One region of the Sulfitobacter sp. UBA1132 genome, then DNA from elsewhere that is predicted to be linked to it. Evidence: riboswitches for the same ligand, from Rfam matches in the RefSeq annotation. Region 1 holds a riboswitch; each other region holds the start of a gene.
The links. Region 1 has a riboswitch for cobalamin ahead of B4F27_RS09245 (ABC transporter substrate-binding protein). Riboswitches for the same ligand answer to the same signal wherever they lie in the genome.
Positions count from the first base shown of each region.

Region 2: linked by a shared signal. The riboswitch ahead of bluB (5,6-dimethylbenzimidazole synthase) and the one ahead of B4F27_RS09245 (ABC transporter substrate-binding protein) in region 1 are both predicted to bind cobalamin.
Region 3: linked by a shared signal. The riboswitch ahead of B4F27_RS17345 (DUF1636 family protein) and the one ahead of B4F27_RS09245 (ABC transporter substrate-binding protein) in region 1 are both predicted to bind cobalamin.
Region 4: linked by a shared signal. The riboswitch ahead of B4F27_RS17410 (energy-coupling factor ABC transporter permease) and the one ahead of B4F27_RS09245 (ABC transporter substrate-binding protein) in region 1 are both predicted to bind cobalamin.

Region 1 is NZ_DCAN01000011.1:334,025-341,778, reverse strand. It holds gene B4F27_RS09280 (homoserine dehydrogenase) at 1-166, shown strand, start outside; gene recJ (single-stranded-DNA-specific exonuclease RecJ) at 266-2,005, shown strand; tRNA gene B4F27_RS09270 (tRNA-Glu) at 2,081-2,155, shown strand; gene B4F27_RS09265 (zinc-binding dehydrogenase) at 2,310-2,594, shown strand; gene B4F27_RS09260 (AraC family transcriptional regulator) at 2,650-3,546, opposite strand; gene B4F27_RS09255 (SDR family oxidoreductase) at 3,714-4,661, shown strand; tRNA gene B4F27_RS09250 (tRNA-Glu) at 4,846-4,920, shown strand; cobalamin riboswitch at 5,043-5,241, shown strand; gene B4F27_RS09245 (ABC transporter substrate-binding protein) at 5,385-6,401, shown strand; gene B4F27_RS09240 (FecCD family ABC transporter permease) at 6,422-7,450, shown strand; gene B4F27_RS09235 (ABC transporter ATP-binding protein) at 7,447-7,754, shown strand, end outside.
Region 2 is NZ_DCAN01000008.1:21,391-29,144, forward strand. It holds gene B4F27_RS06170 (TonB-dependent receptor) at 1-383, opposite strand, end outside; gene B4F27_RS06175 (hypothetical protein) at 570-1,046, opposite strand; gene hemP (hemin uptake protein HemP) at 1,043-1,207, opposite strand; gene B4F27_RS06185 (BCCT family transporter) at 1,565-3,208, opposite strand; gene B4F27_RS06190 (hypothetical protein) at 3,575-4,336, shown strand; cobalamin riboswitch at 4,373-4,550, shown strand; gene bluB (5,6-dimethylbenzimidazole synthase) at 4,601-5,281, shown strand; gene B4F27_RS06200 (hypothetical protein) at 5,520-6,518, shown strand; tRNA gene B4F27_RS06205 (tRNA-Thr) at 6,707-6,781, opposite strand; gene B4F27_RS06210 (hypothetical protein) at 6,866-7,066, shown strand; gene murA (UDP-N-acetylglucosamine 1-carboxyvinyltransferase) at 7,070-7,754, shown strand, end outside.
Region 3 is NZ_DCAN01000021.1:98,428-106,181, reverse strand. It holds gene cobN (cobaltochelatase subunit CobN) at 1-387, opposite strand, end outside; gene cobW (cobalamin biosynthesis protein CobW) at 394-1,428, opposite strand; gene B4F27_RS17345 (DUF1636 family protein) at 1,425-1,805, opposite strand; cobalamin riboswitch at 1,900-2,117, opposite strand; gene B4F27_RS17340 (cobyric acid synthase) at 2,285-3,745, shown strand; gene B4F27_RS17335 (biotin transporter BioY) at 3,841-4,386, shown strand; gene B4F27_RS17330 (mannose-1-phosphate guanylyltransferase/mannose-6-phosphate isomerase) at 4,461-5,882, opposite strand; gene fcl (GDP-L-fucose synthase) at 5,937-6,905, opposite strand; gene gmd (GDP-mannose 4,6-dehydratase) at 6,910-7,754, opposite strand, start outside.
Region 4 is NZ_DCAN01000021.1:115,261-123,014, reverse strand. It holds gene B4F27_RS17430 (NodZ family protein) at 1-690, opposite strand, end outside; gene B4F27_RS17425 (heavy metal translocating P-type ATPase) at 878-3,334, shown strand; gene cueR (Cu(I)-responsive transcriptional regulator) at 3,355-3,741, shown strand; gene cobF (precorrin-6A synthase (deacetylating)) at 3,751-4,503, opposite strand; gene B4F27_RS17410 (energy-coupling factor ABC transporter permease) at 4,565-5,248, opposite strand; cobalamin riboswitch at 5,322-5,535, opposite strand; gene cobA (uroporphyrinogen-III C-methyltransferase) at 5,564-6,280, opposite strand; gene B4F27_RS17400 (cobyrinate a,c-diamide synthase) at 6,277-7,602, opposite strand; gene cobM (precorrin-4 C(11)-methyltransferase) at 7,599-7,754, opposite strand, start outside.

The DNA.
Region 1 (7,754 bases):
CAGCATCGACCGTATGCGCCAGACCGAACACCGTAGCGATCAGGCACCCGTCTTGATCGTCACCCATAAATGCAGCCGCACCGCGCTGGACGAGGCGCTGGCCGCGATGGCGAAAACCGGTGTGCTGGCAAGCGATCCTGTGGCGCTGCGGATCGAGGATCTGTAACCCCGAGGGGCGCGGCTGCCCCCCTGCCCTGCCCATTGTGGGGAGGATGGGACGGATGCCTTCGGCGAGGATTTTTGACCATTTGGAAGGGGGAGATGCATGAGCTTTCTAGGTGTTGATGCGTCTTTGACGGGGCGTCGCTGGGTGGGCCCCGGTGTCGAGGTGGAACGCGCGACCGAAGTTCTGGTGCAGCAGACCAGCCTGCCGCTGGCCCTGTGTCAGGTGCTGGCGCGGCGCGGTGTGGCGGCGGAAGAGGCCGAAGCGTTTCTTGCGCCGTCGTTGCGCGATCTGCTGCCTGACCCGCGATCCCTGCGCGACATGGAGAAAGCCGCGACCCGTTTTCTAGCGGCGGTCAAAGCGCGTCAGCGGATTGCCGTGTTTGCGGATTATGATGTGGATGGTGGCAGCTCTGCCGCGCTGCTGCTGGTCTGGCTGCGCGAGATGGGCTGCGCCGCGACGCTGTATGTGCCGGATCGGATAGACGAAGGCTATGGTCCCAATGACGCTGCGATGGCCGAGCTGGCCGCGGCCCATGACCTGATCGTCTGCGTTGACTGCGGGACCTTGTCTCATGGACCGGTGGCCGCGGCGGTCGGGGCAGATGTCGTTATTCTGGACCACCACCTGGGCGGAGAGACCCTGCCCGACGCCTTGGCCGTGGTGAACCCCAACCGGCAGGATGAAGACGGTGCCTTGGCACATCTTTGTGCCGCGGCAGTGGTGTTCTTGATGCTGGTCGAGGCAGGGCGCCAACTGCGCGAAGCGGGCGCACGCGGGCCTGACCTGATGGCGCTGCTGGATCTGGTCGGGCTCGCCACGGTGGCCGATGTTGCCCCGTTGATCGGCGTGAATCGCGCCTTTGTGCGTCAGGGGCTACGTGTCATGGCGCGGCGCGACAGATTGGGGCTGGCCGCCTTGGCCGATGTGGCGCGGATGGATACAGCCCCGGCGGCCTATCATCTTGGGTTTCTGCTTGGCCCACGGATCAACGCGGGCGGGCGCATCGGGCAAGCGGATCTGGGGGCAAGGCTGCTGGCCTGCGATGATCCCCATGAGGCGCAGTCGCTTGCCGAAAAGCTGGATCTGCTGAACACCGAGCGCCGCGATGTCGAAACCGCCGTTCGCGCCGCCGCGCTGGATCAGGCAGAGGCCCGCGGCTTTGACGCGCCTTTGGTCTGGGCCTCGGGCGCGGGCTGGCATCCGGGCGTGGTGGGCATCGTCGCCTCGCGTTTGAAAGAGGCGTCGAACCGGCCGTCGATCGTGATCGGGTTCGAGGATGGCATCGGCAAAGGCTCTGGCCGCTCTGTCTCGGGGATCGATCTGGGCGCGCCGATCCAGCGGCTGGCGGCCGAGGGCCTGCTGATCAAGGGCGGCGGGCATAAGATGGCCGCCGGTCTGACCGTGGCCGAAGACAAGCTAGACGCCGCCATGGCGCGGCTGTCAGAGCTACTGGCCAAGCAGGGCGCGCATCTGGCCGGCGCGGCAGACCTGAAGCTGGACGGCATGTTGATGCCCACCGCCGCGACGGTGGAACTGGCGCAGCAAGTGGAACAGGCAGGCCCCTTCGGGGCCGGTGCCCCTGCCCCGCGATATGCCTTTGCCGACATGCAGATCCGCTTTGCCAAGCGGGTGGGTGAAAGCCACCTCAAGATCAGTTTTGGCGACGGTAACAACACCAAAATGGACGCCATCGCCTTTGGCGCATTTGACGGCCCGCTTGGTCCGGCGCTGGAAAACCACGGTGGTGCACGGTTCCATCTGGCGGGCCGTCTGGACATCAATACCTGGCGCGGCCGACAGTCCGTGCAGCTGCGTCTGGAAGATGCGGCACCTGCGTAAAAATTTTTCATTTTCTTTCGATTTCTGCTTGCGCGCCTGCGCGGCATTCCTTAGAGAAGCGCTCACAAGCTAAGTGGCCCGTTCGTCTATCGGTTAGGACGTCAGGTTTTCAACCTGAAAAGAGGGGTTCGACTCCCCTACGGGCTGCCACTTGTACCCTTACCCGACATTATGAAGACAATACCCCATGAGCCGGGGCGAGATGTGTTTGCCGTTGTTTCTGCGCTGTTTGATCTCGCGCGGCGGGCTGGTCGGCTGAGCCTTGATGTCTTCGAACACAGTTTGCGCCTAACCAATTATATCCATGATCAGAAAACTGAGCTCACAATCAGGTCAATTAGATAAATCACGGCAATCTTCAGGTAGGCATCACGCGAGGATGACCAGCATGAAAGCCAAGACCCTTATCGCCTACGGTGACGACGCTTCGTTCGAAGCTGCCGAGCTGACCAAACTGGCAGAGATTGTGGACGCAGGGGCGCTGGAGCCCTTGCTTGATGACCAGAGGGTCGACCTTGATACGGTGGGCGGGGCCTATGACCGCCTGACCAGCGGGCAGGCCATCGGCAAGGTGGTTGTAGACGTCTGATCATACCACCAGACGCGTGAAAAGGGGCTGCCAACGCACGGGCGATGGCAGCCCCTTATTGGCCCATTTCAACCGGAAACTGCTGGGCTTCCCCCCATTGGCGCGGGGATTGCCCGTACATCCGCCTGAATTCGCGGCTGAATTGCGACGGGCTGACATATCCCACATCAACCGCCGCTTCGTTCACGGACATGCCGCCTGCGATCTTCATCGCCGCATTGTTAAGCCGCATGGATTTGACAAACTGGATCGGGGCCATCGTCGTCACCTGCTTGAACTTGCGGTGAAAGGCGGCGCGGCTCATCCCGGCGCGGGACGCCATATCATCGATGGAGATCGGCGCGTCCAGGTGAGAGGATACATGCGCGATCGACCGTGCGATCGCATTGCCCGCGCCGAAGACCTGTCTGGCAAAACGCCCTGCCTCCCCCTTCAGGATCGCGTAGTAAAGCTCGCGCAGCCGTGCCTCGCCAAGGATCGCCGTATCCGCCGGATTGCCACCCAATTGCAGCAAACGCAGCAGCGCGTCGGCAAAGGCATCATCCCAAGCGGCCAGCCTGATCCCCTGCGCGCGTAAACCGCCTTTGACCTCGGGAATCACATTGCCGGTATTTTCCATCTCCATCGACAGCTCTGTCATCATCCGCTTATCGAGCGAAATGATAACCCCGTAGAGCGGGCTTTCGGCAGAGGCGGTCGGCGTGCCGGCCTTCACCGGCATCGACATCGGGCAGCACATATATCGGCTGTCGTCATAGATGTACCTGTGCCCGTCCAGCACGGCCTCTTTCGCGCCGCTGACGATAGCAATAACGCTGGGTTCATAGACCGCCGGAACGCAAGGGATCGCCTGCCTGGCCCGAAACAGGCGCACCCCGTCAATGCCGGTTCCCGTCAGCCCCTCTTGGGTCGCGTTGTTCCGAATTAGCTGTCTGATCTGGTCTTTGCTCATGTGGGCAATCTACCGCGTCACATCCGCCTTTCGCAAGCGCGTGATACAATCAGGCAAGTATTCGCGACGATCTCGCCTGTTTTGAGCGCCAGCCGAGAGCTATTTACCCTTCAACATCAAACACAGCGCGCATCGCTGCCGCGCTGACATCGAAAAGGAACATGACGATGAAGGACACGACTTTCGGACCCAAAGGCTGGACACCTGATCGCCTTGGATCGCTCAAGGGGAAAACATATCTCATCACCGGCACGACGGCCGGTGCGGGCTTTCAGGCCACGCGCATCCTGCTGTCCAAGGGGGCAAAAGTCGTCATGCTGAACCGCAACGCCGACAAATCCATCGCCGCGGTCAAAACGCTCAAGGACGCGTTCGGTCCCAACGCCGAGGTGAGCTTTGTGCGGATGGATCTGTCTGATCTGGCCAGCGTGCGCGCCGCGGCGGAGGAGGTGAAACGCACTGTTCCCCGGATTGACGCGCTGATCTGCAACGCTGCCATCGCGCAGGTGCCGACACAACAGCTGACCGTTGACGGGTTCGAAAGCCAGCTTGGCACCAACCACTACGGACACTTCCTGCTGTGTGGGATGCTGTTTGATCGCATTCAGGAAAGCGCGGGCCGGATCGTTGTGGTGTCCAGCCTCGGGTACAACATGGGGATCAAGACGATCCAGTTCGACGACATGAACTGGGACAAGAACTATAGCGCCAACGCGGTCTACAGCCAAAGCAAGCTGGCGCAGATGATGTTTGCCTATAAGCTTCAGGACCGGCTGAAAGCCACCGATAGCCGCGTTGAGGTATACGTCTGCCACCCCGGCGCGTCGGCGACCTCGCTGATCAGCACAAGCGGCGGGCTGTTCACACGGGTCACCTGGTGGATGATGAGCAAGACGCCAATGGTGCAATCCGCCGAAAAAGGCGCGTATCCCGAGGTCATGTGCGCGACCGAAGACGGGTTGGCGCAGCGCGCGCTTTATGGCCCGACCGGATGGATGCAAACCGGAGGGCCCGTTGGCAAAGGCACGCTGAACCCTCATGCCTACGACAAACCCGTGATGGAGAAACTCTGGACCGTCTCCGAAAAAGCGACAGGTTGTCACTGGGAAATCTAAGGGAAACGCGCGCCCGCATCCCGCGCGCGGCGCGCGTTTCACGCGACGATCCCCTCTCGCCATACGCCCCTTGAAATACGGCATCAGAAGATTTGATTTTTTTGCCGTATTTCCCCGCTTTCTGATGCGGCTTGCACTTGCGCCCGCCGATGGCTTTGCCTAAAGAAGCGCTCACAAGTTAAGTGGCCCGTTCGTCTATCGGTTAGGACGTCAGGTTTTCAACCTGAAAAGAGGGGTTCGACTCCCCTACGGGCTGCCACTTGGTTTTCCATCCGTTTGTTATTTGCCTCTCGCCCGTTCTGCGGAACCGTGGCCCGCGTTATTTGCCTTTGCCCCGCGATGACGACCGCAAAAACGCAACTTGACGGGTGGGCGGACAACTGTCATCGAAACCGGGTCGGTTTCCTTCGGGAAATAATAGGGAATTCGCCATCCGCGCTTTGGTGTGGATGAACCGGAACTGCCCCCGCAACTGTAGACGGTGAGCTACCTCCATCATGCCACTGGGCCTCAAGGTCCGGGAAGGCGGGGACAGCCGCGATCCGTCAGTCAGGAGACCTGCCGACACTGAACCTGAAACACCGGGCGGGGTTGCTCGGGAGAGGATGATGATGGGACCGGATCTTACCACACGCGCAGACCAAAATGCGCCCGCGCGCCATTTGGCTGGCCCTTCTCTTTCTATTCAAAGACCCCGGCATCGGACCAACCGGAGCCCTTGATATGAAACCATTTTTTTCCAGCCTGACCCTGATTGCGAGCCTTGCAGGCAGCACCGCGCTTGGCGCAGAGACAGACTATCCGCTGACCATCGACAACTGCGGCCATACGCTCAGCTTTGACGCGGCCCCCCAGACCACCGTGACCATCGGGCAATCCACGACAGAGATCCTGTATCTGCTGGGTCAACAGGACCGGATCGCGGGAACCTCTGTCTGGTTCAGCCCCGTTTTGCCAGAGTTCAAAGACACCAACGATGCGATTGAACGGCTGGCGGACAACGATCCCAGCTTTGAAAGCGTGTTGGGCAAACGCCCCGATCTGGTCACCGTGATGTATGAATGGCACGTCGGCCCCGAAGGTATGGTCGGCACCCGCGACAGCTTTCACGAGGTGGGCGTGCCGACCTATGTGATGCCCACCGATTGCGCGGCCAAGGATAATTCTGTCGGCGCGGACGGCACGCGATCTGAACTGTTCACGACCCAGCAGCTGTATACCAGCATCGAAGAGCTCGCCCTCATCTACAACGCGCAAGACGCCGGTGCCACGCTGCTGGCAGACCTGCAATCGCGCGAGGCAAAGGCGGTCGAGAAAGCCAAATCGCTGAACCTGCCCCAAGGCACCTCGGCGCTGTTCTGGTTCTCGTCGTCCGAGATGGCGGCGGACCCTTATGTCGCAGGTCAACAGGGTGTGCCCGCCTATATGATGGACAAGCTTGGCGTTGAAAACGTCGTGACCTCGGCCGAGGAATGGCCGCTGGTCGGATGGGAGACTCTGGCGAAATCCGACCCGACCTTCATCGTGCTCGCCAAAATGGACCGCCGCCGCTTCCCTGCGGATGACATCGAGAAAAAGCGCGCCTTCCTGATGAACGATCCCGTCGCCCGCGAGATGACCGCGGTGAAAGAGGGCCGCATCATCACCATGGACGCCCATGCGATGGACCCGACCGTGCGTGCGATCTATGCGCTGGAAACGATGGCTGACGCGCTGTCCGGTTTCGATCTGGCCGAATGACCGCAATCGACCGCTCTGTGATGCGCAGGCCGCAGTGGCACTGGTGGGTGATCATCCCGCCGGTGCTGCTGGCCGCATTGCTGTTTGGTGCGGCCATCGGCGAGGTCTCTATCCCGCCGCTGGTGGTGCTGAAGGTGCTGGCCAACAAGGCGCTGAACGCGGGCTATGCGGTGGACAAGATCGACGAGGGCATCGTGTGGAACTACCGCATGGCGCGGGCCGTGGTGGCAATGTGCTGTGGCGCCGGTCTGGCGCTGTCGGGCGTCGTGTTGCAAGCACTGCTGCGCAATGCGCTGGCGGATCCCTATCTGCTGGGCATCTCTGCGGGGGCGTCCACGGGCGCTGTTGCGGTGACCATCCTCGGGCTGGGGGGTGGTGCCATCTCGCTGTCTATCGGTGCGTTCAGCGGGGCGCTGGTGGCTTTCGCTTTTGTCGCCTTGCTGGCGCAGGCGGCAGGGGGCGGTGTGGGCCTGCGGGCCGCGGGCGTGATCGTGCTGGCCGGTATCGCGGGCAGCCAGATGTTCAACGCCCTGACCGCGCTGATGATCACGAAATCGGCCAATGCCGAACAGGCCCGTGCCATCATGTTCTGGCTTTTGGGGAATATGTCAGGCGTGCGCTGGCCCGATGTACTAAGCGCCCTGCCCGCTGCGATGATCGGTCTGCTGGCCTGTCTGTGGCACGCCCGCGCGCTGGATGCCTTTACCTTCGGCAGCGACAGCGCCGCGTCCTTGGGCATTCCGGTGCGCCGCGTGCAGCTGCTGCTGATCGGCACGGCGGCGTTGGTCACGGCGGTGATGGTCTCGGTGGTGGGTGCGATCGGCTTTGTCGGGCTGGTGATTCCCCATGCTATGCGCATCGTCGTGGGGCATCGTCATGCGATCCTTGTGCCTGCTTCCGCACTGGCGGGGGCGGTGTTTCTGGTCTTTGCCGATGTGATTTCACGGGTGATTGTACCGGGCCAGGTGCTGCCCATCGGCGTGGTGACCGCTTTGGTCGGCGCGCCCGTCTTTGCACTGATCCTGATTGGCAAAAGGACGTCGCCATGATTCTGTCCTGTCACGAATTGGGCTGGCGGGTGCGCAACCGCGCCATCGTCAATGATGTGTCCCTATCCTTGCGGCCGGGCGAAAAGCTGGGGCTGATCGGGCCGAACGGGTCGGGCAAATCCACGTTGCTGCATATGCTTGCCGGGATTCAGAAACCCTCGCGCGGGCGGGTCGAACTGGACGGCGCTCCGCTTGCAAAGATGCGCCAGCGCGATATCGCGCAGCGGCTGGCCCTGGTCGAACAACACGCCGATACCGCAGATCGCATCACCGTGCGCCACGCCGTTGAACTGGGCCGCACCCC
Region 2 (7,754 bases), on a different contig from region 1:
GTCAGCAGCGAGTTGCCCGATTGAACGGCCTGATATCCGGCTTCGGGGTTGGCGTAGGGCGATAGACCGTTCTCGCCGGCGACGGGCGCGGCGGGGGCAGCAGCAACGGGGGCCTCGGCCACGACGGGTGCAGGGGCGGGTGCCGGTGTCGCGCGGGGGGCAGGGGCCGCCGCGGCGCGTTTCTTGGCGGGTTGTGGCTTGGGCTTGGCGGCCTGCGGCTCTGAGGTTTCAACCTCGATCCCGGGAAGCAGCAGCGGCTCGTCGCTGGATTGCGCATAAAGTGCTGCAGGAGACGTCGCGCCGATGGCGGCGGCCGTCATCATGCCGATGCTGCGGCTGGCCGTGTGGCCACGCAAGCTGTGTGGTGTTTTCGTCTGAGTCATATCGCCCTCGTCATTGCCCATTCGGGCTGTTTTTAGGGGGCTGGTCTGGACGATTGGCTACCTATTCATGGGCGGGTTACTAAGACTGATAAAAATAATCAAGTATTAAACTTCGGCAACCTTACAAAAATTTCAATGGGCTGTAGCGTTGCACGTAAGGCGTTGATCGGGCGCGAGAAACGCCCGTTAATGCAGCGTCGGTGCTGCTTCCATTTGCGCGACCTGGCTTGGCGCGCTCAGGCGCATCCGTTTAAGCGCCAGCCCGAAATCCGCGGCAAGCGATGCCACCAGCGGGGCCATATCGGCGCGAACCAGCAGGGTCGCGATCAGCATCGCGTCTTCGCGCTGTCCGTCCGTGGCTGTCGCGATGAAGTTCGCAAAGCAGGATTCGTCCGATCCCAGACATTTGCACGTGACCGAATGGCGCATCAAAGGCCGCCGCCCGAACCGTGCACAGAGCGAGCATAGCTGTTCAAACGTAGCGAGCGCCTTGCTCCCGTTGGTATGGCCGAGGACGCTTGCAAAATCGCTGCTGACTTTTTCCTGTGCGTCAGGCCCGTCACACCACATCCGCAAATAGATGACCGACGCGGCCTGAAGGCTGTCCAGCTCTGTGATGAACCCTACCGGGGCACCGCCGGGGTGCTGATGCGCGTCATTCATTTGGTCAGGATCAATTTGCCAGCGCGTGTGATCCGCAGGGTGTAGGTCTGGGTATCCAGCACGATTTGGGCGAGATCTCCGCCTTCGGTCAGGTCGCGGGCAGAGTAGGTCGGCAGCGCGTTCATCGGGGCTTGGGTCTTTGGGGGGGCATGAAATGTCATAGGGCTGCTCTATCAATGGTCATGGAAAAGGAACGTTGCACGCGGCACCGATCATCAGGCAGCCCTGCGGCTTGGTCCTGACGGTGAACGGCAGTTTGCGTTCTGGGGAATGGTCTCATCGTGGGACTCCTCACATCATATGTGTCGGGCGTCCCCGTGATCGCACGCGGGGTGGCTAGACGTTTCCATAAACCTGATTGAAATTATAGGGTATGTCAATCCGACAGTTTTAGTCGGAATACTTTGGGCGCGTTTTTCTTTGTCTGTGCCGTGCAAAAGAATACCCCCCGCAGCACCGGGCGGCGGGGGGTATGAGGCGCTTTGACCGGCAAAGCACAAAGGTCGGGTAGGGGTGCGTTATTGCGTCTTCATCTCGGCGCGCAGGCCGCGGAAGATTGCGTAGCACAGGAACAGCAGCACCACAGTAAAGGGCAATCCGGTAGAGATAACCATCGACTGAAGCGACTTGAGCCCGCCCGCAGACAGCAGCAATACGATCGCTACGGCACCTTCGAAGATGCACCAGAACACGCGCTGTGGCGCAGGTGCATCGACCTTGCCGCCTGCCGTGATCGTATCGATCACCAGCGAGCCGGAGTCAGACGAGGTCACGAAGAACACGATGACCAAGACGATCCCGATCAGCGATGTGATCCCGGCAAGCGGCAGCGCATCCAGCATGGCGAACAACTGGCGTGGCAGCTCGGCTTCTTGCGCGGCGGTGTAGCCGTCGCTGATCACCTGATCAATCGCAACGCCGCCAAAGACGCTCATCCACAGGACGCAAACGAGGCTCGGGATCAGCAGGACGCAGGTCAGGAACTCACGTACGGAACGGCCACGGCTGACGCGCGCGATGAACATGCCGACGAAAGGTGACCAGCTGATCCACCATGCCCAGTAGAACGATGTCCAGCCCTGCATAAAGTTCACGTCTTCACGGCCGATCGGATTGGACAGACCGGGCAGATATTCCACATAGGCCAGCAGCGATGACCCGAAGGTCGACAGAATCGCCAGCGTCGGTCCGACCAAAAGCACGAAGGCCAACAGCAAAAACGCCAGACCCATGTTGATCTCTGACAGGACTTTGACCCCGCCATCAAGGCCGCGCAGCACGGACACGGTCGCAATCGCGGTGATGCCGGTGATCAGCAGAACCTGTGTTGTTGGACCAACCGCCACACCAAAGAGCTCGTTCAAGCCCGCGTTGGCTTGCGTGGCGCCCAGACCAAGCGATGTCGCCAGACCAAAGAGCGTTGCAAATACGGCGAGAATGTCGATCACGTGACCGGGCCAGCCCCAGACGCGTTCCCCCAGGATTGGGTAAAAGGCAGAGCGGATGGTCAGGGGAAGACCCTTGTTATAGCTGAACAGCGCCAGCGCCAGACCAACAACGGCATAGATCGCCCAGGGGTGCAGGCCCCAGTGGTAGATCGTGGCCGCCATACCCAAACGCACCGCTTCGGCCTGATCGCCCGCGGCCGCGCCCAAAGGTGCCCAATCGGTGCGCAGGCCGTCTTCGCCAACAGCAGTGCCACCCATGGAGCTCGAGAAATGCGATAGCGGTTCAGAGACGCCATAGAACATCAGACCGATGCCCATGCCCGCCGCGAACAGCATCGAGAACCATCCAAGGTAGGTGTAGTCGGGGCTTGCTTCGGCCCCGCCAAGACGCACACGGCCCAAAGGCGTGACGATCAGGAACAGGCAGAACAGCACAAAGATGTTGCCGGCAGAGATAAAGAACCAGTCAAAGCCCTTTGTCACCGACGAGAACAGCCATGTGAACAGCGCGCCAGACTGTTCGGGCAGCGCGAGGGTGTAGAATACAAAGGCAACAATACACACACCCGAGATCGCGAAGACCGGGTTGTGAATGTCGAAGCCGAAGGGCCCCACGCTGCCTTCTTTGTTGTCTTGGCCGATCTCGTAATCCGTGTCGATTACGGCAGCGGCCCCGTCGGGTGTCGGGATACCCGGCGACGTTTCATCTGTCATTAGATGCTCTCCATTTTATGTATTTGCGACTAATCATAGCGCAACTCCGACAAAACGACCACCGCTGCGCGGGAATTAAGTAAATGAATATCATGGCTTAGCCCCCGGATGCGGGCTTGACGCCCCTTTTGCGGGTCGCGGGCTATGCGTTTTTTCCGTGCTTTACCGCGAATCCCCTCTTTGGATTCGCGTGAAACACCGGGGCCGTTCCGCGTGCCACACTGCCCACGCCCGTCTGAACGGAGGGGGCAACCGCACCGCGGGATAGCGCCCTATCCCAAAAGATATGCCGGCCTATCCGTCCATGTCCCCGACCCACCTGCTTGCGCAAATGAAAGCGCGGGCGTCTGCGGTCACCATGGTCCCATGACAAATTTTTTCATCATGGGGGATGATATGAAAGTTACTTGCACACTACCAATTATCGCAACCGCGGCACTTCTGGCCGCTACCACTGTCAGCGCCGAAGGGTTCAGCCTGTCCGGTGCGCGCTCTGCCATGCAAAGCGACATCTCGTTCAACGTCATGCAATCCGCAGGGCAGGGGCAGATCAAGCTGCGCCATAAGGTCCAGCCCAAAGCGCAGGTCCGGTCCAAGACCGTGAGCAGCCGCAGCCGGTCATTCCAAGAGCTCAGCGGGGTCAGCACTGCCGCCGACCTTAAAAGTCTCATCGCTTGGGCCGAGGCAGGTCCGAAGGGCTATGACGCCGTGCAATACGGGGCCAAACGGCTGCCGCCACAGCGTCCGACGCAAATGACCATCGGCGAAATCTACCGCTGGATCGACCGCACGCCGGGCCAACCGCATGCCATCGGTCGATACCAATTCATTCCATCCACGCTGCGCAGTCTGGTGCGACAGGCGGGGCTAAGCAAGAATGACCGCTTTACCTCGGCGGTTCAGGACGGGCTGGCCGATATCCTTTTGGTCGATGCGGGGTTTAACGCGTTCAAGAAGGGCAAGATCAGCCGCCACCGCTTTATGGAAAACCTCGCACGTATCTGGGCCGGTTTCCCGACCTCTAACGGGCGGTCCTATTATCACGGCTATGCAGGCAACAAGGCCGTCATCTCGTGGAACGAGTTCGACGCCGTAATGAAGAAGATTTTCGCAACCAAACGCGGCTGATCCCCGCGTTAGGGCTTGTTCCGGGCGGACAGCCGTGGCCCAATGGCCGGGTCTGGTGTCCGCCCCGCGGAAGAATCGGGAAGCTGGTGAAACTCCGGCACGTGCCCAACGCTGTAATGGGGATGGTTTGCGCATAGGCCACTGGATTATTCCGGGAAGGCGCGCGGACCAGACGACCCTAAGTCAGAAGACCGGCCAGACAGTACAGCTTGCCCCGCATGGACAGCGGGATTGGCGCATAAACGTATTGTTGGGGACTGAACAATGCCGATACCCTCTGCGCTGGCACCCGCCGCGCCTTTTTCAGATGCTGAACGCGACGCCGTCTACAAGGCGATCTTTACCCGCCGCGATGTACGCGATCAGTTTTTACCCGATCCACTGGCCGAGGATGTGTTGCACCGCATACTGACCGCCGCGCATCACGCACCGTCCGTCGGGTTGTCACAGCCGTGGAATTTCATCGTCATCCGCGATCAGGCCGCACGCGATCAGGTCTGGCAAGCCTTCAACCGCGCCAACGAGGAAGCCGCGCAGATGTTCGAGGGCGACCGCCAGACAACCTACAGGTCGCTGAAGCTCGAAGGCATCCGCAAGGCGCCGGTCAATATCTGCGTGACCTGTGACCGCAGCCGTGGCGGCAAGGTCGTGCTGGGGCGCACCCATAATCAAAGCATGGATCTTTATAGCACCGTCTGCGCGATCCAGAACCTCTGGCTTGCCGCCCGCGCCGAGGGCATCGGGATGGGCTGGGTCAGCGTGTTCCGCGATGCCGATCTGCGTGACCTGTTGAAGATCCCCGACCGGATAGAAATCGTCGGCTACCTGTGTCTGGGCCACGTGGACGAGCTTTACCAGACCCCCGAGCTTGAGGTGAAAGGCTGGAGCAAACGGCTCCCCGTGGACGAGATGATCTTTGACGGTACGTGGCAGGGCGACCCGTAGTCACCGTCCGTCCCGCTCACGTTGTCATCTCCCGCAGTACGGGTAATTTGCGCGGTCAGCGGAACTATGCCGGTTCCCTGACGTTGCCTTTGTGAAGCCAGTGCATCCCGCGTCTGGCACGCAAAGAGGAAGTATTCAAAATGGGCGGTATCATTTATCTCGTTGGTCTTGTGGTCGTGGTTATGGCGGTGCTGTCGCTGGTCGGCTTGGCGTAAGCAAACGCCGGGGAGGCATTTACATGAACACGACACTCACTGAAAAAACTGCCGATGGATCCTATGTCGACTGGCCCGCAATTTTCGCGGGCACCGTTGTCGCTGTGGCGATTGGCCTCTTGCTGACCACCTTCGGCGCGGCACTTGGCCTGTCGTCGATTACGCTGGACGGAACCGACAACTCATCGACGCTTGAACTGGTGCTGACCGCGCTGTGGATGGTGATCACGCTCGTCGCCTCCTATCTTGCCGGTGGTTATATCGCGGGCCGTATGCGCCGCCGCGTCGAAAGCGCTACGGATGATGAAGTCACTGCACGTGACGGGATCAACGGTCTGGTTGTTTGGGGCCTCGGCTCTGTGATCACCGCCGTGATGCTATCAAGCGCGCTGAGCTTTGCAGCCAATACCGCGGGCAATGTTGCTGCGGGTGCAGGCAAAGCGGCTGGTACGGTCGTCGAAGCTGCGGGCTCTGCCGTGGGAGGTGCTGCCTCCGGACTGGCCGATGCGGCGGGTGCTGCAATCCCGGATGAGGCCAAGAATGATCCGACAGATTACCTGTCGAACCAGCTTTTGCGCCCCAATCAGGTCGACCGCCTGACAGCCGATCCCGAGCAACTGGCAGAGCAGACCGCCAGCATTGTTGCGAATATCTACCGCACGGGTGAGGTGAGCGAGGAAGACCGGACCTATCTTGCCGGCGCTGTTGCTGCACGCACCGATCTGACCCAGGCGCAGGCGAAAGAGCGTGTGGACCAAATCGTGACCCAAGCGCAGGAAGCACGTCAAGAAGTCGAAGACGCTGTAGCCGCTGCCAAAGCCGAGGCTGAACAAGCCGCGGCAGAGGCGAAAGAAGCAGCGGTTGAAGCTGCGCAAACCGCGCGTAACGCCGGTATCCTGACCGCATTTGTGCTGGCCGCCGCGTCGCTGATTGCCGGTGTGGCATCGGTTGCAGGGTCGGTCCACGGGGGTCGCCACCGCGATCAGGGCCGTCTGTTTGCCGGTCTGACATATCGCGGCTAAATTGCTTCACGTGAAAATCAAAACCCCGGCGGCGCAAGCGGTCGGGGTTTTCTTATGCCATCGTGATTCGGGATGTTCCGGGGCAGGGGGTGCTGCGACGACTTCAGGCGCATCCATGGCACATGCCAAAACCGCAACGCCAGATAAATAAGGCATCAGGGCAAAGCGATATGTTTAAAGGGGGGATCTGGTGCTGAAGGGGAGGATTGAACTCCCGACCTCGTCATTACCAATGACGCGCTCTACCACTGAGCTACTCCAGCACTGTGGGCGGGTGATTAGACCCATTCGCAATATGGTGCAAGCGTAATCTGGACCATATCGGTCCGCTGCGCTAGACAATCGACATGTCAAAGGATACCGCCCCACAAAAGCCGCCAAAACCCAATGTATTGCGGGAAGACAGGCTGAAAGCCGCGCTGAAAGCCAATATGGGCCGACGCAAGGCACAAGCGCGTGCGCGCAGCGACAAATGCCAAAGCGACGACACGCAAAATAATAACGCGCAGACAGATAACGGGCCGACCGGCCAAACCAAGGAAGGCTGAAGGATGGATTCGATTGTGGTCAAAGGCGGCGGTGCGCTGTCGGGACAAATTCCGATTGCGGGGGCCAAGAACGCCTGTCTGACGCTTATGCCCGCGACCCTTCTGTCCGAAGAGCCGCTGACGCTGACCAACGCGCCGCGCCTGTCCGACATCCGCACCATGACCGAATTGCTGCGGTCCCTGGGGGCAGAGGTGACATCGATGCAGGACGGTCAGGTTCTGGCGATGTCGTGTCATGGCGAGATCAACACGCGCGCCGAATATGACATCGTGCGCAAGATGCGCGCGTCGAACCTTGTGCTGGGGCCGCTGCTGGCCCGCGAAGGGCACGCGCAGGTATCACTGCCCGGCGGCTGCGCGATTGGTGCGCGTCCGATGGATATTCACACCGATGGTCTGGCTCTGATGGGCGCAGAGATCGACTTGCGTGACGGTTATCTGCACGCCAAGGCGCAAGGCGGGGCCTTGAAAGGTGCGGTCATCGACTTCCCCTTTGCCTCTGTCGGCGCGACCGAGAACATCATGATGGCCGCGACCTTGGCCAAGGGCACGACGGTGATCAACAACGCCGCGCGCGAGCCCGAGATCGTAGACCTCGCGGATTGTTTGCGTGCTATGGGCGCGCAGATCGAAGGCGACGGCACCAGCCGGATCGAGATTCAGGGCGTTGACCGTCTGCATGGGGCCA
Region 3 (7,754 bases), on a different contig from region 1:
CGTCGACAGCGCGTCGAGCCGCGGGTCCGGTTGCCCGTCCGCAGGCAGCACCGCCAGCGCGATCTGCTGCTTGCGCGCCATATCCTGCAAGGTCGCCAGCCCGTAAGGCCAATAGCTTTCGCCCCCGATCAGCCGCACCAATACCGCCTTGGCCCCTGCAAGGGTCTGTTCGGCATAGGTATCGACCGACAACGGATGTTTCAGCGCGACCAGATTGGCCAGCCGCAACGACGGCAAGCCCCCTTCCGCACGATGCCAGCCCGCCGCGAAAGCCCCCAGATCACTGTCCGAAAAGGACAGCACCACCAGATCCGCCGGCGTCTGCCCCAGGTCTTGGGGCAGATCGCTTTGGTCCAGTCCGTGGCTTTCGCGAAAGACGACATGCATGGCGGCTTAGCCCTCCAGCACCGCGCGGATCGCGGCTTCGTTCACGTGATCATGCTCTGCGATCACAACCAGCTGGCTGCGGCGCGGCATGTCCCCCCAAGGGCGGTCGAACTGGCTGCGCACGCGCTCGCCCACGGCCTGCACCAGCAGACGCATCGGTTTGTCCTGCACCGCGATATAGCCTTTGACGCGCAGGATTTTCTGTTCGCGCGCCAAGCGCAACACGGCGGCCTCAAGGGTGGCGACATCGGCGACCTCGCCCATGTCGATCACCACGCTTTCAAAGTCGTCATGTTCGTGATCATCATGCCCGTCGTGGTGGCTGGGGCGCGCGTCGATGTCATCTTCGGCGGCGGCTTCCAGACCCAGCACAACGCGCGGGTCGATCACGCCTTCGGTCATCGGAATGATCGGCAGCTTGCGCGGCGCATGCGCCTCGATCACCTTGCGCGCGGCCTCGACGCCGTCGGGGCCTGCCAGATCGGCCTTGGACAGCAGCACGATGTCGGCGCAGGCGATTTGGTCTTCAAACACCTCGGACAAAGGCGTTTCGTGGTCCAGACTGTCGTCGGCATCGCGCTGCGCGGCCACGGCCTCCAGATCGGGGGCGAACTGCCCGCTGACCACGGCTTCGGCATCGGCCAGGGTAATCACGCCGTCCACGGTGATGCGCGACCGGATCGCTGGCCAGTCAAACGCCTTGAGCAAAGGCTTTGGCAGCGCCAGCCCCGACGTCTCGATCAGGATATGATCAGGCGTTTCGGGCAGGGCCATCAGGGCTTCGATGGTGGGGATAAAGTCATCGGCCACGGTGCAGCAGATACAGCCGTTTGCCAGCTCGACGATGTTCTCGGCGGGGCAATTGTCAATCGCGCAGGATTTCAGGATGTCGCCATCCACACCGGCGGTGCCGAATTCATTGACCAGCACGGCCAGACGCTTGGAGCCCGCGTTCTCCATCAGGTGACGGATAAAGGTGGTTTTGCCAGCGCCCAGAAAGCCGGTGATCACGGTAACGGGGATTTTGGTAAGGTTGGTCATTCGGTAGGCTCCTGTGGGGGAATGCGGGCGATGGATTGTTTGCGGAAGACCACGGGGCGTTCGCGCCAGGGCACCACGCCATCAGAGGTCTGGGCATAGGCAGAGACGCCCTTCACGATATCGGACAAATGCGCGTCAGTGTCGAGATCGCCATACACATAAGTCCAGCGCGACGGCCCACCCGACAGGACCATCGAACAGCCCCGCGAACAGGCCGACAGACATTCGGCTCCGCGCAGCTGCACACCGTCGGGCAGATGCCCCGACAGCGCGTCAAACAGCTGTTGGCCGGGGCGCGGCGCGTCCTCGGCAGTGATCTGACCTGCGCGACAGGTGGTGCAGATGGTGACGGTGACCGGTTGATCCGTGGTGGTCATATCTTGCCTCATACGTCGATGGGCCAAGGGGGATCGCCAGCAGCGAACGACATGCGAACAGCGTTCTAGGCCAGTCGCGAAACACCCCGTTCGCCCGTTACAAACTATGCTGGCAGGTCTCCCGGCTTGCGGATCTAAGGCAGCTTGCCTTGCGAACCTTCACCTTCCCAGCCTAGGGGCCAGTGGTTGAAAGCTCTCTCCGGTCACGGTCGCGGGGGCGGCTGCGCTTTGCGCTGACCCAAGGCTGGATCAATGCGTATCGCGTTCCCTCTTCGCCTGTCTGGGACAGGAACCAACATACGCCCTGCATTGGTCATTTGCCGGCCTCTGTCAAGCTGCGCCTGTCATAACGCAGGGGCCAAATCCGCTTTGCGCGGATTTTCCCGCGGGCGACCAATGCGCAGAGGCCGTCCGCGGATGCTTGACGGGATCAGCGCAGGCTGACACCAAGAGCTGCACAAAAAACACGAGGTCCCGCCATGCCCACCCGCGCCATCATGATCCAGGGCACCGGATCGAATGTGGGGAAATCGATGCTGGTGGCGGGCCTGTGCCGCGCGGCCACGCGTCGGGGGCTTTCCGTGGCACCGTTCAAGCCGCAGAACATGTCGAACAACGCCGCCGTCACCGAGGACGGCGGAGAGATCGGCCGCGCCCAAGCTCTGCAAGCGATCGCCTGCAGACGGCCCCTGTCGGTGCATATGAACCCCATCCTGCTGAAACCCGAAACCGACAGCGGGTCGCAGGTGATCGTGCAAGGGCAGCGCCACAGCACCCTGCAAGCGCGTGACTTCAGCAAGGCCCGCGCAGGGTTGATGGCCCCCGTGCTCGAAAGCTTCGGTATCCTCGGGCAAAGCGCCGATCTGATCATCGTCGAAGGCGCCGGCAGCCCGGCAGAGGTGAACCTGCGCCAGAACGACCTTGCCAATATGGGCTTTGCCCGCGCCGCAGGTGTACCCGTTGTCTTGGCCGGAGATATCAACCGTGGCGGCGTCATCGCCCAGATCGTCGGCACCCAAGTGGTCATGGACCCGCAGGACGCGGCGATGATCACCGGCTTTCTGGTCAACAAGTTCCGCGGCGATGTCAGCCTTTTTGACGACGGCTACCGCGAGATTGAACGCCGCACCGGCTGGACGGGGTTCGGCACATTGCCGTGGTTTGCCAATGCGCATCTGCTGCCCGCCGAAGACGCGGTGGACCTGTCGCGCGCCCCCTCCGACGGGGGGTTCCACATCGTCTGCCCCATGCTCTCGCGCATCTCGAACTTCGACGACCTCGACCCGCTGGCGGCGGAGGCTTCGGTGCGGCTGACCATGGTCCCCCCCGGCACGCCGCTGCCCGCGGACGCCGATCTGGTGATCCTGCCGGGCACGAAATCCACCCGCGGCGATCTGGCTTTCCTGCGCGCCCAAGGCTGGGACATCGACCTTTATGCTCATGTGCGGCGCGGCGGCGCGGTGCTGGGAATTTGCGGTGGCTACCAGATGCTGGGCCGGTTTATCGAGGATCCGCAGGGCTTCGAGGGCCCCGCGGGGCGCGAAGAGGGGCTGGGCCTGCTGGATGTTGAAACCCGCATGGCCCCGGACAAGACCCTGACCCGCGTCACCGCCGACCATGCCGCCACGGGCACACAGATTGACGGCTATGAAATCCACATCGGACAGACGGTGGGGGCCGATTGCGCCACGCCCTTTGCGCATATCAACGGCATCCCCGACGGGGCAGGGTCGCGCGATGGCAAGATCACCGGCACCTATCTGCACGGGCTCTTTACCAACGACAGCTTCCGCAGTGCCTGGTTCGCGCAACTGGGGCTGGGGGCAGGGCCGACTTCCTACAGTCAGACTGTGGAAGATACGCTCGACGCGCTGGCCGACCATATGGAAACCCATCTGGACGTGTCCGCCCTGCTGGCCTGTGCCGCACCGGTTGCATAACACCCGCGCTGACCTTTGGTCACGATCACGACGCTTGCTTAATTTTGTGATCGCGGGGATACATGCCGTCAAATTTACGCAAAGGACCCTTTGTTATGGAACGTAACCTGACCCTCGTTGCGCTGTTCGCTGCCCTGATTGCAGCACTTGCGTTGATCCCGAAATTCTCGCTTGGCTTTGGCGTGCCGATCACGGCGCAAAGCTTGGGCATCATGCTTTGCGGGACCGTGCTGGGGGCCAAACGCGGCGCGCTGGCCGTGCTGCTTTTCTTGCTGCTGGTCGCTTTGGGGCTGCCGCTTCTGGCCGGTGGCAACGGGGGGCTGGGTGCCTTCATGCTGCCGTCCTCCGGCTTCCTGATCGGCTTCCCCGTGGCGGCTTTTGTCACCGGCCTGATCGTCGAAAAATGGTACGGGCCCTCGCTGACCATCGTTGCGGCGGTTGCTTCGGTCATCGGCGGGATCGTCGTGCTTTATATCTTCGGGATCATCGGCCTGTCGATCGCGCTGGATAAATCGCTGCTGGAATCCGCCGCGCTCGTTACCGTGTTCATCCCCGGTGACATCATCAAAGCGGTGCTTGCAGGCTTTATCACCAGCGGTCTGGCCAAAGCGCGCCCCGCCAGCGTCCTGTCGCGCAGCTGATCCGACGCAAAGCCTGAACAACGAAAGCGCCCCTAAAGGGGGGCGCTTTTTTCGTTGCCAAGGCAGACGAAGCCTTACCCCCGCGCATAGACATCCTCGTAGCGGATAATATCATCTTCGCCAAAATAGCTGCCGGTCTGCACCTCGATCAGCACCATGGGCAGTTTTCCCGGGTTCTCCATCCGGTGCACAGACCCGAGCGGGATGTAGACGGACTGGTTCTCGCTGATTAATTTGACGGTATCGTCCACGGTCACTTTCGCGGTGCCTTCGACCACGATCCAATGTTCCGACCGGTGGTGATGGCTTTGCAGGCTCAGAGCTGCACCGGGGTTTACCACGATGCGTTTCACCTGAAACCGCCCGCCGATCACAAGGCTTTCGTACCACCCCCACGGCCGGTAATCGCGCGGCAGTTGGACCGCTTGGCTGGCATCCCGCCTTTTGAGCGCATCCACCGCTTCCTTCACCCGCTGCGCTTGCGATTTATCCGCCACCAGCACCGCATCGCCCATGGCGACGGCGATGATGTTGTCCAGCCCGATGCCGACCAGTTGCAACCCGTCGGTTTCCGATCGCAGCAGCGTGCCCGCACAGTCAATCGCGGTGGCATTGTCTGAACAGACATTTCCCGCCGCGTCAGGCCCGCTTTCCAGCCAGACCGCATCCCACCCACCCAAATCGGACCATCCGGCGGCGAACGGCATCACCGCGAGGTTATCCGCCTTTTCCATGATCGCATAATCGATAGAGATATCATCGGCTTGGCACCAAGCTTCGGGCGCGAGACGGGTCAGCCCCAGATCAGAGGTCGCCCCGTCAAGCGATGCGCGCACCGCGCGCACCATCTCGGGCGCGTGGGTCTGATAGGCCGCAATTATCGTCTGCGCCGTGAACAGGAAGATCCCGGCGTTCCACAGGAAATTCCCCGCCTGCAGCATCCCCTGCGCCTGTGCGCGATCCGGCTTTTCGACAAAGCGCGCAAGGGGTTGCGGGGTTTTGGCGCTCGCATCCGCCCCCTCGGCCAACTCAAGATAGCCATAGCCCGTTTCGGCCCGCGTAGGCGTGACGCCAAAGGTGACCAGATCACCTGCCTGCGCGCGCGGCACCGCGGCTTGCACGGTCTGGGCAAAAGCATCGCAGTCGGGAATCACATGGTCCGACGGCGCGACCAGCATCAGCGCTTGCGCGTCAGTGCGCGCGATATACAGCGCCGCGGCAAGGATCGCAGGGGCGGTATTGCGCCCCTCGGGTTCGATCAGGATCGCCTGCGCCGCCCGTTCAACCTGCGCCAGTTGTTCGGTCACGATAAACCGGAACGGATCGCCGGTCACCACAATCGGCGGGGCGAATCCGGGGCCGGTCAGACGCTTGGCCGAGATCTGGAACAGGCTTTCATCCCCCATCAGCTTGGCAAACTGTTTGGGGTAGCATTTGCGCGACAGGGGCCAAAGACGTGTGCCCGACCCGCCGCAAAGGAGAATAGCGTGCATCATGAGAGGCAGTTAATCTGAAAAATTCTAACGAGAGATTAATCAAATGCGAGAGATTTAGCTGCGCAGGTGATCCTGTCGCAAAAACCAATCATACGTCTCGCGCAGCCCGTCTTTCAGATCGATCCGCGCGCGCCAGCCCATATCCGCCAAACGCGAGACATCCATCAGCTTGCGCATCGTCCCGTCTAGCTTCGACGTATCGAACACCAACCGCCCTTTGAACCCCGTCACCTCCGCCACCATCTGCGCCAGCGCCGCGATGCTGATGTCGCGGCCCGTGCCGACATTGATATGGCTTTGCATCGGGTGCATCTGCGCAGCGTAGGCATCACGCGGCAGGTCGAGCACAAACAGCGACGCTTCCGCCATATCGTCCACATGCAGGAATTCCCGCATCGGTTTACCGCTGCCCCAAATCACGACCTTCGCCGCCCCGTCGCGCGTGGCCTCGTGGAAACGACGGATCAGGGCGGGCAAAACATGGCTGTTTTGCGGATGAAAATTATCCCCCGGCCCATAGAGATTCGTTGGCATCACACTGCGATAATCCACGCCATATTGCCGGTTATAGCTTTCGCAAAGTTTAATGCCCGCGATCTTGGCGATGGCGTAGGGCTCGTTCGTGGGCTCAAGCGGGCCGGTCAGCAGGGCATTTTCGGCCATCGGCTGCGCCGCGTCACGCGGATAGATGCAAGAGCTGCCCAGTTGCAGCAGCTGTTGAACCCCCGCGGCGAACGCCTGATGGATCACATTACATTCGATCATCAGGTTTTCGTAAATGAACTCAGCAGGATATGTGTTGTTCGCCATGATCCCGCCAACCTTGGCCGCGGCGAGGATCACCACATCCGGACGCTCCGTCGCCATAAATTCGCGCACCGCCGCTTGATCGGTCAGGTCCAGTTCTGCACGGGTCCGCGTCACCAGTTCCAACGCCTCCCCAGCATCCTGTCGCGCCTGCAACTGCCGCAAGATCGCCCCGCCGACCATGCCGCGATGCCCTGCGATATAGAATTTCCGCATGGGCCTACCCGTTCTCGAGCGGGATCGGCAGATCCAGCCCGTGCTCTTTCAATAACGCATGCCGCCGTGCGATCTTGAGGTCATTCGCCACCATCTCTGCACACATCTCTTGCGCGGTGATTTGCGGCTCCCACCCGAGTTTCTTCTTCGCCTTGGCGGGCGATCCCAGCAACGTCTCCACCTCGGCGGGGCGGAAATACTGCGGATCAATACGCATCACCACATCGCCGGGGCTGACCGCGGGGGCATCCTCCCCAATGACGCTATCGACAACAGCATATTCATCCACGCCCGTGCCTTCAAACCGCAGGCTGATCCCAAGCTCTGCCGCCGACCATGTGATGAACTGGCGCACGGAATACTGCACGCCGGTGGCGATCACGAAATCCTCTGCCACGTCCTGCTGCAGCATCATCCACTGCATGCGCACATAATCCTTGGCGTGTCCCCAATCGCGCAGCGCGTCGAGGTTGCCCATATAAAGACACCCCTCCAACCCCTGCGCGATATTGGCCAAGCCGCGCGTGATCTTGCGCGTGACAAAGGTTTCGCCACGGCGGGAGCTTTCGTGGTTAAAAAGGATGCCGTTGCAGGCATAGATCCCATAGGCCTCGCGATAATTAACCGTGATCCAATAGGCGTACATCTTGGCAACCGCATAGGGGCTGCGCGGGTGAAAGGGTGTTTCCTCCGTCTGTGGTGTCTCTTGGACCAAGCCATACAGCTCAGAAGTTGATGCTTGGTAAAAGCGGGTCTTTTTTTCCAACCCCAGAAACCGGATCGCCTCTAGCAACCGCAGGGCCCCGTTGGCGTTCACCTCTGTCGTATATTCGGGCGTCTCGAAACTGA
Region 4 (7,754 bases), on a different contig from region 1:
CAAACGATCCTCGATCTCGGCATTGTCCGTCGCAAGAAAGATGGTCGCGGTCGGATGGCGGGCCTTTAGCTGTTCCAGGGTCTTCAACACCGGGCCAAGCGGGATTTTTCGATCGGTGAACCTGATATGAACCCCGATGCTGGGCAGTTTTGCCGTTGGGCGCATTTGCGATAGCGCATGGCGGACCCGTGCGTTGGGGGTAAAATAGCGGCCGAGATAATCGGCGAAAATCTCGCGCTCCCCCCGTTTAGCAAAGCGTGCATACCGGCGCAGGTGTTGTCGCATGCGGCCCAGCTTTGGCAGGTAAGACCAATAGACCGCCACCGCCTGAGACTGGTCCAGCCGCTTGAGGTCCACGCAAAGCCGCCGATAGCCCCAGGGGTTTGAGTGTGACCGCGGCATATAGGCGTCGATCATGTCTTGAGGCTGGCGATGCAGATTGCCAGCCCAGATCGCGGGGCAAACATCGGCCCCGTCATCCATTGTGGCACCCCCAATCGCTTCGCCCCCGATCGGAGACTGGAATAGCAGCGGATAAGCGTTTTCACCAAGCGGCGCATAGCTGCCGTCGCGCCAGTCGATCACGGGCTTGCGGCCGGAGAGATCAGCGTAAACCAGACCCGAGATCGCAGACAGGATGCGGTTGCCCAATCCGCCTTTTCCCTTGATCACCAGTGTTCTTGACTGCATCCGTCGATACACACCCTCCGCTCATCGTTTGACGCTCACCATCGCGCAGATGTCTTTCCAAAGTCTTAACCGGCCTAGGGCAGACACCGGAATCTGCAGCGAGATCGAATAAAATCCATATCACCGCTTGACCTTCCATTAACTGGAAGCCCTATCTGAGGGGCAAGACACCCCAAGGAGACGGCTGATGGGCGATGTAGTTGCGATAAATTTTGGAATTGGCGGTATGAATTGCGCCTCTTGCGTGGGGCGGGTCGAGACCGCGCTTGGGCGCGTGGAGGGTGTGCAGGACGCCCGCGTGAACCTCGCCTCGGAAACCGCGTCGCTGCAGGTGGCATCGGGTTTCGACCCCAAGGACGCCGTCGCCGCACTTGCGACCGCAGGCTACCCCGCCACCTTGCAAACGCGGCGCTATGCCATTGAAAACATGTCATGTGCATCCTGCGTCGGGCGGGTCGAACGCGCCTTGGCGGCCGTGCCGGGTGTGGTCGATGTCAGCGTCAACCTCGCCCGGGAAGAGGCCGTGGTGCAGTCGCTTAGCGCAGAGCCGGATGCCGCCATTGTGCAGGCTGCGCAAGCCGCGGGCTACCCCGCCACCCCCGTGACGGACACCGCATCTTCCCTCGCGCCGGACCGCAAGGTTGAAGAAGCCGCGCATCTTAAACGTATGACGCTGCTGGCCGCGGCGCTGACCCTGCCGGTGTTTGTGCTCGAGATGGGCGGCCATATGATCCCCGCGTTCCACCATTGGGTCATGTCGACGCTGGGGCAGCAGCTGAGCTGGTCGATCCAGTTCGTACTGACCACCATCGTTCTGGCATGGCCCGGGCGGCGCTTTTTTGTCACCGGCGTGCCAGCGCTGTTGAAACGCACGCCTGACATGAACTCTCTGGTGTTTCTGGGGGCCACGGCGGCATGGGGCTTTTCCACCGTGGCGCTGTTCTTGCCACAGTTGCTGCCCGCCGGTGCGCAAGCGGTCTATTTCGAAGCCGCCGCGATGATCGTCACGCTGATCCTGCTGGGGCGCACGCTAGAGGCGCGGGCAAAGGGCCAAACCGGACAAGCGATCCGCAAGCTGGTCGGGCTGCGCCCCAAAACCGCGCGGGTAGAGCGAGACGGCAACGTGTCAGAGGTTGCGATCGACGCGATCACCGTCGGCGATCTGATCCATGCGCGCCCCGGTGAAAAGATCGCCGTAGACGGGACCGTGACACGTGGCAGTTCCTATGTCGATGAAAGCATGATCACCGGCGAACCCGTGCCCGTCGAAAAACTGCCCGACACGCGTGTGGTCGGAGGGACGGTGAATGGCACCGGCGCGCTGGTCTACCGCGCGACCCATGTGGGCGCAGACACGACCCTGTCGCAGATCGTGCGCATGGTCGAGGACGCCCAAGGTGCCAAGCTGCCGGTGCAGGATATGGTCAACCGCATCACCATGTGGTTCGTGCCCGTCGTCATGGCGATTGCCGCGGCCACCTTCCTTGTCTGGCTGGCGTTCGGGCCGCAGCCGTCCTTGGGGCACGCTCTGGTGGCAAGCGTCGCGGTGCTGATCATCGCCTGCCCCTGTGCGATGGGGCTGGCCACGCCGACCTCTATCATGGTGGGCACAGGGCGAGGGGCCGAGATGGGCGTACTGTTCCGCAAGGGGGACGCGCTGCAGGTCTTGGCCGAGGTCGATACCATCGCGCTTGATAAAACCGGCACGCTGACCGCCGGTCGGCCCGAGGTGACGGATCTGGATGTCTTCAACGGCTGGTCGCAGGCCGATGCGTTGCGGCTCGTCGCGTCGGTCGAGGCGCAGTCAGAGCACCCGATTGCCAGCGCCATCCTGCGCCATGCCGAAACAAAGGGGCTGTCGCTGGCAGCGGTGACCTCTTTTGCCTCGCAAACCGGCCACGGCGTACGCGCCGAGGTCGAAGGGCGTCGCGTGCTTGTCGGGGCGGACCGTTTCATGCAGGCCGAAGGGGTCTCTCTCGGCGCGGCAGAGGGGCGGTCGGCAGCATGGGGGGCAGAGGGCAAGACACCGCTTTTCGCCGCCGTGGATGGGGCGCTTGTCGCGATGATCGGCGTCGCCGACCCGATCAAGGAAACGACGCCCCAAGCGCTGGAGGCACTGCACGAAGCGGGGCTGAAAATCGCAATGATCACCGGTGACAACAAGGCGACGGCGCAGGCGATTGCCGACCGTTTGGGGATCGATACCGTGGTCGCCGAAGTGCTGCCCGATGGCAAGGTCGCCGCGCTGGAGGACCTGCAACAGGCGGGCCACAAGGTCGCCTTTGTCGGGGACGGGATCAATGATGCGCCCGCGCTGGCGGGGGTCGACGTGGGTATCGCCATCGGTACCGGGACGGATGTCGCTATCGAAGCGGCCGACGTGGTGCTGATGTCGGGCGATCTGCAAGGGGTGGTGAACGCCCTGCACATCAGCCAGCACACCATGCGCAATATCCGCCAGAACCTCTTTTGGGCCTTTGGCTATAACGCGCTGCTGATCCCCGTTGCAGCCGGTGTGCTCTATCCGCTGTTCGGCGTGCTGCTGTCGCCCGTGCTTGCCGCCGCCGCCATGGCATTGTCGAGCGTCTTTGTCCTGTTCAACGCCCTGCGCCTGCGGTGGATCGCCGCCGCAGCAACCGCCTAATTCAACGAAAGGAGACGTCCATGAACATCGGTGACGTGTCGAAAAGCGCAGGTCTGCCTGCCAAGACCATCCGCTACTACGAAGACATCGGTCTGATCACGCCCGCGCGTGACACCAACGGGTATCGCAGCTTTTGCGACAGCGACGTGCATAAGCTGACGTTTCTGGGCCGTGCGCGGGCCTTGGGCTTCACGATCGAGAATTGCCGCGACCTGCTGGCGCTTTGGGATGATCAGGATCGCGCCAGCGCCGATGTCCGCGCCATCGCCCAGCAACATCTGGCGCAGATAGAAAGCAAGATCGCGGACCTGCAAGATATTCGTCAGACCTTGACCCATCTGGTGCATGAATGCGCTGGCGATGACCGCCCCGATTGCCCGATCTTGCAACGGCTCGAAAAGCTGTAGCGCGCGTGTCTACCGGCGCAGCAGGTAGATATCCATGATCCAGCCATGGGCGGCGCGGGCCTCTGCCCGTGTGGCGATGATGCGGTCGCAGACTTGATCCAGCGGGCCTGCGATGCGACGCTCGTTCGGCATGCCGGCATAGGCGGTCCACCAGATGTGCACTCCGCTGTGCTGCCGCAACACCTCGAAGGCGCAGGTGCCGTCCAGCATGACGGCAATCGTATCCACTCCCTGTGGCCAGCCATGATCGCGCAGCTGCCGACCGGTGGTGATGGTGACGGGATTGCCGATGGTGTTCAGCGGGATCGCATGGCCCGCCGTCAGTACCTGAAGAGAGGTGATCCCCGGCACGACATCGACGGTGAGTGTGACGGCCTTTTGCAACCGCTCCGCAATGCGCAGGGTGCTGTCATACAGCGACGGATCCCCCCAGACGAGAAAGCCGACACGGCCGCCTTTGGGCAGGGTGCGCTGCATCTCGGCCAGCCAGACCTGCGCAATGGCATCATGCCAATCGTGGACGCCCGCGTGATAATCAGGGTTGGCGGCGTCGCGTTTGGGCAGGGTGAATTCGTGAATATCAGGCCCGTCCGACCGCAGCACCTGGGCGCAAATCTCGTGCCGCAGGCCAGCCAGATCATCCTTGCCCGCGCCCTTGGACGGAATCAGGATCACATCGCAGGCATTCAGCGCATCGATGGCTTGTAATGTCAGGTGTTTGGGATTGCCGGACCCGATGCCGATCAGTGAAAGCGTAAACATCTTGAGGCTCCGGCAGGGGGTGACGCGGCCCGCAGAGTAGGGGGCCGCGTCGGGTCTTGGATTATTCAGCGGCGGTCTGCGTCAGACGTTTGGTGAACAGCGCGCTGCTCGCGAAATCGCGCAGGGTTTTCGCGGCGGCGAGCACGGCCAGATCCACCAGCGGCTCGATCAGGATGACCATCATATAGGCCCCGCCAAAGCTGGCGACAGCGGCGATGTTGCTGGCGGCAAAGCCCTGACCGTAGATGGCCCAGAACGCCACCCAGCCCACAACGCCCGCCTGAAACGCGGTCGACAGCTTGAGCGCTTGAACATAGGTCAGATCAACATAGGCGGTGTTGGGCGCGATGATGCGTTTGGCCAGCGCCGAGACCATGAACAAGGGCACCAGCAGCGTGGTGACGTTCATCGTGTATTGCGGCAGGTCGATGGGGGCAAAGAACACGCCCTGCGCCAGCAGACCAAGCGCCAGACCCGCAGCCGCAGGGGCCACGCCGAACAGCAAGAACAGGGTCGACCCGAGGATCAGGTGCACTTCGCTCACGCCCACGGGGAAATGCGGGAAGACCTGAAAAAAGACAAAGGTCAGCGCGGTGGCCACCACGGCTCCGCCCGCAAAAGGCACGACGCCTTTCTCACGGACAGAGTCCATTGCGGTTTTCGCGGTGTAGGCCGCAGCACCGGCGGCGGTGCCATAGGACAGGACCAGCTTGGCGCCGGTCACGACTTCGGGTTCGATATGCATATTCAGGTCTCCTTACCGTCTTCCCCGACGGCATAATGTAAAAGCCGCCCCGGGGGAGCAGCCAGTTGGATCGGGGATCATCCCCATGACGGCAGGTCTCCTGACTTTGTGCGTCCATGCGTGCCGCGCCTTCCCAGGCGGTGTGGCCCAGTGGCAATGCGGGTTGCTCTTCACTTACAGGTGCGGGGGCAGTTCCGGATTTGGCACCTTTGCTTTGGCACCGCACCGTATTCCCTTTTCACCCCGATTGCCCGAAGGCGCACGGGGAACCGTCCGGAATAGGTGGTCATTTTCGGGCTGGTTTTGTCAAGTCATCTATTCGGTCAACGGCCCGTAAAGGATCAGCGCAGGCGCTGACGTTGCGGGATCCAGTGGCAGATGGGCAAGGCTTTCCACGGTGTGGCGGCTCAGCTTTTGATCGGGGGTCGATACCGCCTCTGCCAGCAGGGCTGGGGTCGAGGGGGGCAAGCCCGCCTCGATCAGCCGCGCGGCGAAACCTGCAAAGGTGCGGCGGCCCATGTAGACGACCGTGGTCGCCGTAGGGTCGGCCAGCGCCGCCATGTTCAGATCTTCGGGCAAGGCACCCGATTCGCCGTGGCCGGTGATGAATTGCACCCGCCGCGCGGTCAGCCGTCGGGTCAGCGGGATCATCGCCGCCGCCGCCGCCGAAGACGCCGCCGTCACACCGGGGATGATCTCGAAGGCGACGCCTGCCGCTTTCAGCGCGGTCAGCTCTTCTTCAAGCCGGCCAAACACGCCCGCGTCCCCACTTTTCAGCCGCACCACCCGCGCGCCGGTCAATGCGTGTTCGACCAGCAAACGGCTCACGTGATCCTGCTTCGGAGACAGCCGTCCGGCGCGTTTGCCGACCCCGATCAGATCCGCCTCGGGCGAGACATGTTCAAGGATCGGACCCGCCGACAGATCGTCGAACAGAACGACTTCGGCCTCTTGCAACCGCTTTACCGCTTTCACGGTCAGCAGCTCGGGATCACCCGGACCGGACGAGACGAAAGAGACAAAACCGCTCATGACGCCCCCGCAATCAGGTGAAAGAAGGTGCCCGTCGCATGGCCGCGGCGCGAGCCTGTCTCGGGCACTTCGGCCCCATTGGCATCGACCACCCGCGCCAGCGGCGTGTCTGGTTGCGACAGGATGGTCGAGTAGTGGAATTCATGTCCCCGCAACCGCGCGCCCGCGTCATAGCCGGGGCCGGGTTCGTTCAGCGTGGCAAGCCGGTAGCCCAGATGCATCTTGCGCTTCTCATAGCTGGTTTCCAGCCCCAGCAGCCCCGCCATCTGGTGCCGCACGCCTTCCTTGTCGACCAACCCGGCCCCCATCGCCATATAGCCCCCGCATTCCCCATGCACCGGGCGCGTCGTGGCGAATTGTTGCAGGCTGTCGCGGAACTGCGCGGCAGCGGCAAGGCGTCCGGCGTGCAGCTCGGGATAGCCGCCGGGCAGCCAGCAGATGTCGGCGCTGTCGTCCGGTGCCTCATCCGCCAGCGGCGAGAAGGGCAACACCTGCGCACCCGCGGCGATCCAGTGGTCCAGCAAATGCGGATAGATGAACGAAAACGCGGCGTCCTTGGCCAAAGCGATCCGTTGACCGGGGGGCGGGGGCAGCACATCTGGCCCGTCGGGGATACTGCGCCCTTGGGCGGCAGCGACGATCAGATCAAGATCGATATGCTGCGCGATGAAATCTCCCGCCGCATCCAGCAGCTTCATCAGCTCGGGCTGTTCCTCGGCCTGCACCAGACCCAAGTGGCGTTCCGGCAGCGTGACCGATCCCTGACGGGGCAGCGCGCCCAGAACGGGGATGCCGACCTGCTCCATCCCGAGACGCAGCAGCGCCTCGTGACGGGGGCTGGCGACCTTGTTCAGCACCACACCCGCGACATGCACATCCGGGCGCATCGTCTTGAACCCAAGTGCGGTGGCCGCAGCGGATTGCGCCTGACCCGATACATCCAGCAGCAACACCACCGGCCAGCCCGTCATGGCAGAGATATCGGCGCTCGCCCCGTTCGAGGTTTCCCCCGGTTGCGCCACACCATCAAACAGCCCCATTGACCCTTCGATCAGGGCCAGATCGCCGCCATGGGCGGTGCCGATCAGATTGCACAACACACCCGATCCCATGGCCCAGCTATCGATATTATAGGACGACCGCCCGCAAGCCGCGCGGTGAAAGCCGGGGTCGATGTAATCCGGCCCGCTCTTGAACGGGCGCACGTCGACGCCGCGACGGCTGAGCGCGTTCAAAAGGCCCAACATCAAGGTGGTCTTGCCCGTGCCCGACGCCGGGGCCGAGATCATCAGGCCCTTGGGCAGTTGCGTAGTCTCCATCATTCTGTGCCCTCGGGAAAGCGCGGCTCTGTGCCCACGGGGCGGAAGCGGCGGTCGTAATCGCCCGCGTACAGACAGCTTTCGCGGAACTCCTCAGCCGTCAGCGCGCGGCCCACAAGGATCAGCGCCGTGCGCCCGCGTTCGCCGTCGGTGGC